3 regions of the Shewanella sp. SW1 genome follow, and region 2 is predicted to be linked to each of the others. Evidence: predicted binding sites of a transcription regulator. Region 2 holds the regulator's gene; each other region holds the start of a gene.
The links. The regulator MetJ, encoded in region 2, represses methionine synthesis genes. The targets are predictions, from matches to a motif close to TAGACGTCTAGACGTCTA.

Region 1: the regulator MetJ is predicted to act here: its motif matches at 1,892-1,909, upstream of msrA (peptide-methionine (S)-S-oxide reductase MsrA).
Region 3: the regulator MetJ is predicted to act here: its motif matches at 1,518-1,535, upstream of serA (phosphoglycerate dehydrogenase).

The regions. Positions count from the first base shown of each region.
Region 1 covers NZ_JAKKSG010000019.1:10,192-13,476, reverse strand. The annotation lists gene pgm (phosphoglucomutase (alpha-D-glucose-1,6-bisphosphate-dependent)) at 1-1,283, shown strand, start outside; gene msrA (peptide-methionine (S)-S-oxide reductase MsrA) at 1,400-1,879, opposite strand; gene astE (succinylglutamate desuccinylase) at 2,210-3,244, shown strand.
Region 2 covers NZ_JAKKSG010000007.1:50,882-54,166, forward strand. The annotation lists gene L5M71_RS07955 (bifunctional aspartate kinase/homoserine dehydrogenase II) at 1-272, opposite strand, end outside; gene metB (cystathionine gamma-synthase) at 284-1,447, opposite strand; gene metJ (met regulon transcriptional regulator MetJ) at 1,660-1,974, shown strand; gene L5M71_RS07970 (sulfite exporter TauE/SafE family protein) at 2,109-2,852, shown strand; gene nrfD (NrfD/PsrC family molybdoenzyme membrane anchor subunit) at 2,959-3,285, opposite strand, start outside.
Region 3 covers NZ_JAKKSG010000005.1:27,768-31,052, reverse strand. The annotation lists gene L5M71_RS05845 (helix-turn-helix transcriptional regulator) at 1-466, opposite strand, end outside; gene L5M71_RS05840 (DUF2238 domain-containing protein) at 861-1,469, opposite strand; gene serA (phosphoglycerate dehydrogenase) at 1,624-2,853, shown strand; gene ygfZ (tRNA-modifying protein YgfZ) at 3,008-3,285, shown strand, end outside.

The DNA.
Region 1 (3,285 bases), on a different contig from region 2:
CCCATGGGGTGATTTGCGCCAATCGCGAAGCCAATATTACGGGTGCGGCATTGTCCGATGGTTTGATCATTACGCCTTCCCATAATCCTCCTCAGGACGGTGGCATCAAGTACAATCCACCCCATGGTGGACCGGCCGAAGGTAATATCACGGCTTGGATTGAATCGCGAGCCAATGATTACTTGCGCCAAGCATTAGTTGGCGTGCAAAAATTAGCGTATGCCGAAGCGCTGGCATCAGGCTATGTCAACGCCATTGATTTGATTACACCCTATGTGGCTGATTTAGATAATGTCATCGACATGCAGGCGATTGCTAAGGCTAAGCTGCGTATCGGTGTTGATCCACTCGGTGGTTCGGGTATTTTCTACTGGGCACCGATTGCCGCGCGTTATGGGCTCGATATCACGTTAGTTAATGATAAAGTTGACCCAAGCTTTAGCTTTATGCCGCTGGATAAAGACGGCAAAATCCGCATGGATTGCTCGTCTCCCTATGCGATGGCAGGTTTACTCGCCCATAAAGAATCCTTTGATTTATGCCTTGGTAATGATCCCGATTATGACCGTCACGGCATAGTTTGCCCTGGTACGGGTTTGATGGATCCGAATCATTATCTTGCGGTCGCTATCGATTATTTACTGACACACAGACCAGATTGGAGCGATACCTTAGCCATAGGTAAAACCTTAGTATCGAGTGCGCTTATCGATAAAATCTGTGCTTTCCACGGCAAAAAGTTACTCGAAGTGCCAGTGGGCTTTAAGTGGTTTGTCGACGGTTTAGCCGAAGCCACAATCGCCTTTGGCGGTGAAGAGAGTGCTGGCGCGGCATTTTTACGCCGTGATGGCAGTACATGGTGCACAGATAAAGACGGCTTCATTTTAGGGTTACTTGCCGCAGAGATCCTTGCGGTGACAGGTAAAACCCCAGGTCAACGCCATCAAGAGCTAGTAAAACAATTTGGCCAAAGTTTCTATAAGCGTATCGATAGCCCAATCAGCCTTGAAAACAAAGCCAAGTTTGCTTTGCTCAATGCCGATACTTTAAATGCCACTGTGCTTGCAGGTGAGACAATCGAAAACGTGTTAACCCATGCGCCAGGCAATAATGCGGCGATTGGCGGCATCAAAGTTACCACAGCTAATGGGTGGTTTGCGGCGCGTCCATCGGGCACTGAAGCGTTATTTAAAATCTACGGCGAAAGTTTTATCAGTGAGCAGCATTTGGCTGAGATCATCAAAGATGCGCAGGCATTAATTGATAAGGCGCTAAACGCTTAATGCAGTAGTAGGTTTAGCTAACGTCTCAAAATAAAAAACGCACTCAGATTTGAGTGCGTTTTTGTTTGTGTCTAATTCAGCTGTGAGTAGTTGATCTAATACTGATTTGACCGTATTTAGTACTCGATATGACAACTCGGTAAGTTATTCTTATCGATGTAATTTTGATGATATTCCTCAGCCACATGGAACTGTTGAAGTGGCACTATTTCAGTAACGATATGGCGTAATCCCCAACGGCCCGAGCGGGCAAAAGCTAACTTTGAGGCTTCTGCGGCCGCTTTTTGCTCACGGTCGTGGAAGAAAATGGTGCTGCGATATTGAGTGCCAATATCTCCGCCTTGCATGTTCAGACTCGTAGGATTATGGTTTTTCCAAAATACATCGAGCAAGTCTTCATAACTGACAAGGGCAGGGTCAAATTCCACTTGCACCACTTCGGCATGGCCCGTTTTGCCTTTTTTGACTTCTTCATAGCTCGTCGCCGCATTATTGCCGCCCATATAGCCGCAGGTGGCATTGGATACGCCGTTCACTTGTCTAAAAAAATACTCTACGCCCCAGAAACAGCCGGCACCAAAGGTTGCTAACGCCATAATTAAATCCAATAGAAGTCTAGATGGCTAAGGATTGTGATAAAACTTGAGTGCAAAAGCAAGCCTCAAGCTGGAATATTTATCATGGGAAATTCTTAGGGAATGTCCTAAGAATTTAACAATCAGCTTAGTTGAATGTCATTCCGCTTAAAACTGGGTCCTACGGCAATAAATGTCTGAGAACAGCACTAAAAACATGTGTTAGTATTGAAGCCGTTTTTTAGGTGCGAGTGAGACTAACCGCAGTGAGATAAATGCTTAAGTGGTTATTACTGCCTGTACTTATGCTATTGCGCCAATACTGTTACACATCATTATAAGGAGAATTCTGTGTTACAAGCTCTGTTAGATTCAAAGGATTTTTTAGCGCTCACCTTAGCCCATCCTGAACAGTTCGATGGCGAATTTTCATTTAACTTAGGCGATCATACTCAAGTGGAAGTGTGGGATACCGGTGTTATTGTTTTCGAACCAATACAGAATGAAGGAAAAGATATTGTGCTTTCCTGCGGTGTTCACGGTAACGAGACCGCGCCCATTGAACTCTGCAATAGCTTAATTAAACAACTTCTACAGCAAAAGATCATCGCAAAGCAGCGCACTTTATTTCTCATTGGTAACCCATTAGCGATTAATAACGGCACGCGGATTATTGACGAAAACATGAATCGTCTCTTTAGTGGTGAGCATTCCAATCCACCAGGGTTAGTGAACCCTGAGCGAGTACGCGCGAAAAAACTCGAAGCCTATGTCGATCGTTTTTATACTGCGGTTGCCGATGAACGTCAGCGCATCCATTATGATCTGCACACGGCGATGCGCGCCTCGAAGCATGAAAAGTTCGCTATCTATCCCTATCGTCCTGGGCGCGCCTTTAGCGGCGAGCAAATTATGCTTTTAGCCGCAAGCGGCGTCGATACAGTACTTTTCCACCATGAACCGACCACGACCTTCAGCTATTTTTCCTCTGAACGCTACGGTGCCGATGCCTTTACCATTGAGCTTGGCAAAGTGTATCCCATGGGGCAGAACGACATGACGCGTTTTATCGCCACCCATGAAATGTTCATGCGCTTGATCACCGCTAAGCCGTTGGAGCTGGATGCATTTGATGCCGATAAGGTTAACTTGTACCAAGTGTGCCGCGTCATCAATAAACATTTCGATGATTTTGAATTTACCTTCGCAACTGATGTCGAAAACTTCAGATCTTTCCCGAAGGGCTTTGTTTTAGCGCGGGAAGGTGGGCAAGAAATTAAAGTGGAACATGAGTTTGAGTCTGTCGTGTTCCCTAATGCCAAAGTGCCTATTGGCAATCGCACTGTGATTTGCCTGATCCCTGCGGTGAATGCGGACGTGCGTTAGGCTTGTAAAGCAATATATACATGCGTGGCAGGGATAACTTG
Region 2 (3,285 bases):
TCACGCAGATCGCGGGCTTGTTCATTCGACAACAACTGCTCAATCAACCCCTGTTGGTAGCTGATCAGCACTTGTAATTCTTCTTGCCATAGCTGACCCGCATCACGCAGCGCTAATAATTTATACAGGAAATTCGTGCTTTTACCCGCCGCAGAGACCACCACGAGATCATCACTATGACCGTGGGTTAACAGGATATGGGCGACTCGGCGATAACAATCGGCATCCGCTAAACTGGAGCCACCAAATTTATGTAAGTGACAACGTGCCATCTATTATTCCTCTACTGACAAGCCACAACGGCGGCTAATCCTGCTTGAATATCTGCAACTAAATCGGCGGCATCTTCAATACCCACCGATAGACGCAATAGGGTGTCCTTAATACCTGCCTCAAAACGCGCCTGCGGCTCCATGGCTCTGTGGGTCATAGTGGCGGGCACGGCCACTAAACTTTCGACGCCACCTAAACTTTCCGCCACGCTAAATAAGCTGAGTGCACCTAAAAAGGCCACCACTTCGGCCTCGCCGCCTTTGAGCTCAAAGCTCAGCATAGCGCCAAAGCCCTGTTGTTGCTTGGCCGCAATGGCGTGACCTGGGTGATCCGCAAGACCGGGGTAATAAACTTTGCTCACCACAGGGCTTTGCGTTAATACCTCAATAATACGCTGGGCATTGGTTTGATGCTCGCGAATACGCACCGCTAAGGTACGCAGGCCTCGCAGGGTCAGATAACTGTCGAAGGCTGACCCCGTTAAGCCTAGAGTGTTCGACCACCAATGTAAGCTTTCGCCGATTTGCGCGTCTTTGGCGACCACAGCGCCGCCGACCACATCGCTGTGACCATTGATATATTTAGTGGTGGAGTGGATAACGATATCCGCGCCTAACAATAGGGGTTGTTGCAATATCGGCGATAAAAAGGTGTTATCGACCACCACCAGCGCGCCGACCTCATGGCTCGCCTTAGCAATGGCTTCGATATCTACCACACGCAATAACGGGTTCGATGGGGTTTCGAGCCACACCATCTTAGGATTCTGCGCAATGGCGGCGGCTAACGCTTGGCTGTCGGTTTGGTCGACCACAATGAGCTTAAACTGGCCTTTCTTCGCTAAGTTGGTAAATAAACGGTAGGAACCACCATAGCAATCATGGGGCACAACTAATAGTTCATCGGGGCCGAGCAAAGTAGTCACTAAGGTGATGGCCGCCATGCCAGTGCACGTCACTATGCCAGTGGCGCCCTTTTCTAATTGCGCTAATGCTTCGCCTAAAATGCAGCGCGTTGGGTTGCCTGAACGACTGTAATCGAATTCGCGGGGATTTTTATGACCATCGAAGGCGTAATTAGTCGACAAATAAATCGGTGGCACAACTGCGCCATATTGAGTATCGCTTTCGATACCCTGACGCACTGCCAGTGTGGCTAATTGACGCTCTGCCATGGGTGGACTCCTAAATTCGATAGACTGATAGAGATGTCTGGACGTCTAAATGTACCTAAGCCCAACGCCATCGTCAATAGGCGTGAAGACGTTTAGACGTCTGAACATAAAGAAATCTGTTTGCAATCACAAAGAAATAGTAGCAATAATTTGACTGTTCTTTGTAAGGGTTTAAAATCTGCCCCGAATTTAGCGTTATAACAGGTGAGTCAATGACTGAATGGAATGGGGAATACATCAGCCCCTATGCTGAACATGGCAAGAAGAATGAACAAGTAAAAAAAATTACTGTGTCTATTCCGCTCAAAGTGCTTAAGGTCCTCACGGACGAACGTACTCGTCGTCAGGTCAATAATTTGCGTCACGCCACCAACAGCGAGCTGTTGTGTGAGGCATTTTTGCACGCCTACACTGGCCAGCCATTGCCCAACGATGACGATCTGTCAAAAGATAACCCAGACAGCATTCCCGCCGAAGCCAAGTTGTTGATGGATCAAATGGGAATCGAGTGGGAAGACATGGAATAGCGACTCGTCGCTTTCAAAGTCATATCACAGTGCTCATCAATAGGGATCGTTAACGATCCCTTTTTGTTTATACCCAAGCGACTTCAAACTTTAAATTTCACCATCTTGAGTTGGTTTGGGATATAGGAAATCCTATGTTTTCTATGATAGATCCACAGACACTCGCCTTAGCCTCGCTGGTCGTGTTTCTGGGCGCATTAACCCAAAGTCTGATTGGGTTTGGGCTTGCGGTTGTCGCCAGTCCTTTGCTGTATATCGTCGATCCACAACTTGTACCTGCGCCTGTTATTGCTATGGGTTTCTCCATCGCCCTGCTGACCTTAGTGCGTGAACGCGGTCACTTAGAATTCAATGGCTTGCAATATGCGCTCCTAGGTCGCGTGCCCGGTGGTTTTATCGGCGCGAGCCTGTTGCTGTTTGCGCCTCAACCCATACTGGGTTTATCCATCGCCGCCATTGTGACTGTCGCAGTGATCCTCAGCCTGTATAAATTCAGCCTGCCAGTGAATAAGAAAACCCTCTTCGGTGCGGGCGTGGTTTCAGGGATCTTCGGCAATATCGCCGCGATTGGTGGCCCGCCGATGGCGATTTTGTTGGCAGGCAAAGATGCCTCGCAGTTTCGCGCTGCCCTGTCGGCCTTCTTCATTTTTAGCTCCATGATTGCATTGATCATTTTAGCGATCACTGGCTTATTAGAATTAAAACATCTGTGGCTGTCGTTGATGCTGCTCCCCTCTGTGATTTTAGGTTACTTAGTCGCAGGACGATTAGTGGGCCGTGTCGATAAAGAGAAGACAAAGATGGCGACGTTAGTCCTGTGCAGTATCAGCGCCTTAGTACTAACGGTGAAGTCGGTTATCGAGTTATTACCCCAATAAGCGTCCCGCTTGTACTGGCAAACCTTCTCACGATTCAAACAATAAAAAAGCACTGACATTGCCAGTGCTTTTTCTTTATCTATCAATATGTAAAGCCAGATTACACTCAGCTTAAATAGCTTTGCCCTGCGTACATAATAAAGTGTCTTAAGGCGAGTACGCCCGTTAAGCTCGCACAAGCCACCATGATCATCGCGCCCTTAGTGTGGCGAGTCGCGGCGGGTAGCAGCATAAACAGCAATGGAATACCAAAGCCAATTCCGACAACACCTATCCAGAACACGCTTGCCCATAGCCCAGAAGTTAACGATGCTAAGGCCGCAGCCGCCGCGCCGCCCTTGAAGTACAAGGCGCAAAACAACATGAACAGGAACAGAATTTCAATCGCCATCACAGGCAATTCTAAACCGTGCATCTTCACTAAAGTTTTGTC
Region 3 (3,285 bases), on a different contig from region 2:
GCATCTGCAGCATAGCCACAGTATCAGAGGGCATTTCATTATTACCTTCTAACTTTTGTACGACACGGCGGAACATTTTGCTTAGCAAAGTTCTATCGTACCAAAGTTCCTCTGCCACCATTTTACGTAAACCCGTTAACATCAGATCCATACGTTGATCGGCAAATAAAATACCTCGAATGCCGAGTAACATTGCAGATTCTTGGTCTAAGGAGTCTCGCTCAACTTGATACAGCGCCACAGGAAAATGTGACACTAATCGCGAAGCTAACAGAGGTATCCCTTTGTTATCTAATGCTGAACCTTTTTGGGTGATCAGATAAAAACTACGGCGACTCTTGTCTAAATCCAGTTCAGCCGCATGCTTTACTATACGCGTTTTCAAACCTATGGATTCAGCGAGTAACGCTAAATGACATGGCGCGGCCATTTGGTGTAAAAAAACCAATTCATTAATTGTGCTCAATGACTCTCCTCCCTGAAAAGTATTCTCTATTGCAAAATGGTATGTTTGACTCGTCTTTTTAGTTAGATTTTTCAACATTCCATTAACCTAGTTAATTCTGACTAGTTAACGATTGAAAAACATCACCCAAATGTACTATTCCCTGTTTAATGCTAGTAGGTTCGACTAACTCACCACAATAAAATGGAATAACAGTCAAAAATACCGTTTTACTTGGCCAACACCCAGCACCTAATACTTTCCAACTATGACGTTATCAACCCAAAGTTGCAACACAAAGAAAACACAATAACAACACTAAAGTATGACAACTCAATGTCATCACACTCACACCATATATTTCAGGGAAGAAAGTCTTACAACTCAAACAGAGAGCATCATCCACTTTTAGCCGCTAAATCCTCTGCTTGAGTCTCGCGATTTGTTTATCTTGAAAACGAGACAGTAAAGCTAACGCGACAATTGCGCCAATGAGGGCAAGAAACATGTCGGATTGGGTATCCCATACATAGCCTTGAGTCCCTAAAAAGGCTTCAGCCCCTTCGCCGGTTGCCACGGCAACCCACCATTCGATCAGTTCATAAAACGCCGAAAATGCGAGCACAAAACAAGTAGCAAGAAACGCGCACCAAGCCCCAGGTTTGACAGCTTGATTACGCAACATAATTTCACGGGCGAGCATGGCTGGGATAAAACCTTGCGCAAAATGACCCACTTTATCGTAATTATTACGTTCTGAACCCATCCAATCGGCAATCGTGTCGAATAACGGCACTTCAGCGTAAGTATAATGAGCACCTACAAACAACACACAGCAGTGTATTAAGACGAGAAAATACACTAGAGGTGTTAGTGGAAAACGTTTGCGAGTAAAGAATAAAATCGGTACAGCAATCAATGCAGGTAAGGCTTCGAGCCACCATGTGAAAGGATCTGCGGGTTTTATCGCCGACCACACCAAAACTGAGAGGTAAATACCGCACCATGCGATTTTGTTATTCAATGTTTCTTCCTCTTATGCGATATTGTTCTAAATTTAGAATATTAACTTTAGCCATCTAGCCCTCCACACTGAGCAAAAAAAGTGCTACTTTGGTGGGTGAAGGTTGTGAGCATATCATAAGAAACATTTCTATTAATTAGAGGGTACCCATATCATGGCGAAACATTCGCTGGACAAGGATAAGATCAAGATCCTGCTGTTGGAAGGCGTCCACCAATCTGCGGTCGATGTATTTGAACGTGCGGGATACACCAATATCGAATACCACAAAGCTTCCTTAAGCGATGAAGCCTTACTTGAGTCCATTAAAGATGCGCATTTTGTGGGACTTCGTTCGCGTACCCAATTAACTGCAGAGGTGCTGAAACGTGCCGAGAAGTTAATCGCGATAGGATGTTTCTGTATTGGAACCAACCAAGTTGACCTTGCCACCGCCGAATCCCTTGGTATCCCAGTATTTAACGCGCCATTCTCAAACACTCGCAGTGTTGCAGAACTCGTAATTGGCGAAATCATTATGTTGATGCGGGGTATCCCTGAACGCAACGCTATCGCTCACCGTGGTGGCTGGATGAAAACCGCAGCGGGCAGCTATGAAGTGCGTGGTAAAACCTTAGGTGTGATTGGTTACGGCCATATTGGTACTCAGCTTGGCATTCTGGCGGAAACCTTAGGTATGCGCGTCGTGTTCTTCGATATCGAAGACAAACTGCCGCTAGGTAACGCACAACAAGTCCATTCGTTGGAACTCCTATTAGCACAAGCTGATGTGGTTAGCTTACATGTCCCTGAAACTCCACAAACAAAAGACATGATAGGCGCTGCCGAGTTTGCAGCAATGAAAAAGGGCAGCATCTTTATCAACGCATCACGCGGTACTGTAGTCGATATTGAAGCTTTAACCGTTGCGTTAAAAGAACGTCACCTCGCAGGTGCCGCAATCGATGTGTTCCCCGTTGAACCACAATCGAATGACGATGAATTTATCAGTCCTCTACGCGGTTTAGACAATGTTCTACTCACGCCGCATGTCGGCGGTAGCACGGCCGAAGCCCAAGAAAACATTGGTATCGAAGTCGCGGGTAAGCTCGCTAAATACTCAGACAACGGCTCAACCGTTTCTGCGGTTAACTTCCCTGAAGTGTCATTACCAACGCATAAAGGCACCTCGCGCTTGCTGCATATTCACCAAAACCGTCCGGGCGTGTTGATCAAGATCAACCAAGCCTTCTCGGAAAAAGGCATCAACATCGCCGCCCAATATTTGCAGACCACCGCAGAAATTGGTTATGTCGTGATGGAAGTAGATACAACTCAAGCGGAAGAAGCCTTAGTTGAACTCAAAGCCATTGAAGGTACATTACGTACCCGCGTGCTGTTTTAAACTTTAAACTCCACTCGCTTTAAGCCTATCGACTAAAGCACACATATTAAGGCGCACAGATCATTCACAGATATGTGCGCCTTATGCTTTTGAGCCAACTGGAATTCCGTTACAATCTAGCCTCTCACATCGTCTTCATTTTCAGGATCTCGCTATGACTATTTCAGTTTCTACGCCCCATTGGGATCTGGACGCTACCTTGCCTCCACTTATGCTTGCCAACTTATCTCATTTGGGCCTCATCAAAGTCGTTGGAGAACAAGGCCGCAGTTTTATCCATGGCCAAGTGACCACAGATATCAGCTCATTGGCCACGGATCAATGGCGCTGGGGCGCGCATTGCGATCCTAAAGGTAAAATGCTGGCCAGTTTCAGAACCTTTGCCATTCAAGATGCACTCTTTATGTTGATGCCAAAGGATGCCATCGAAGT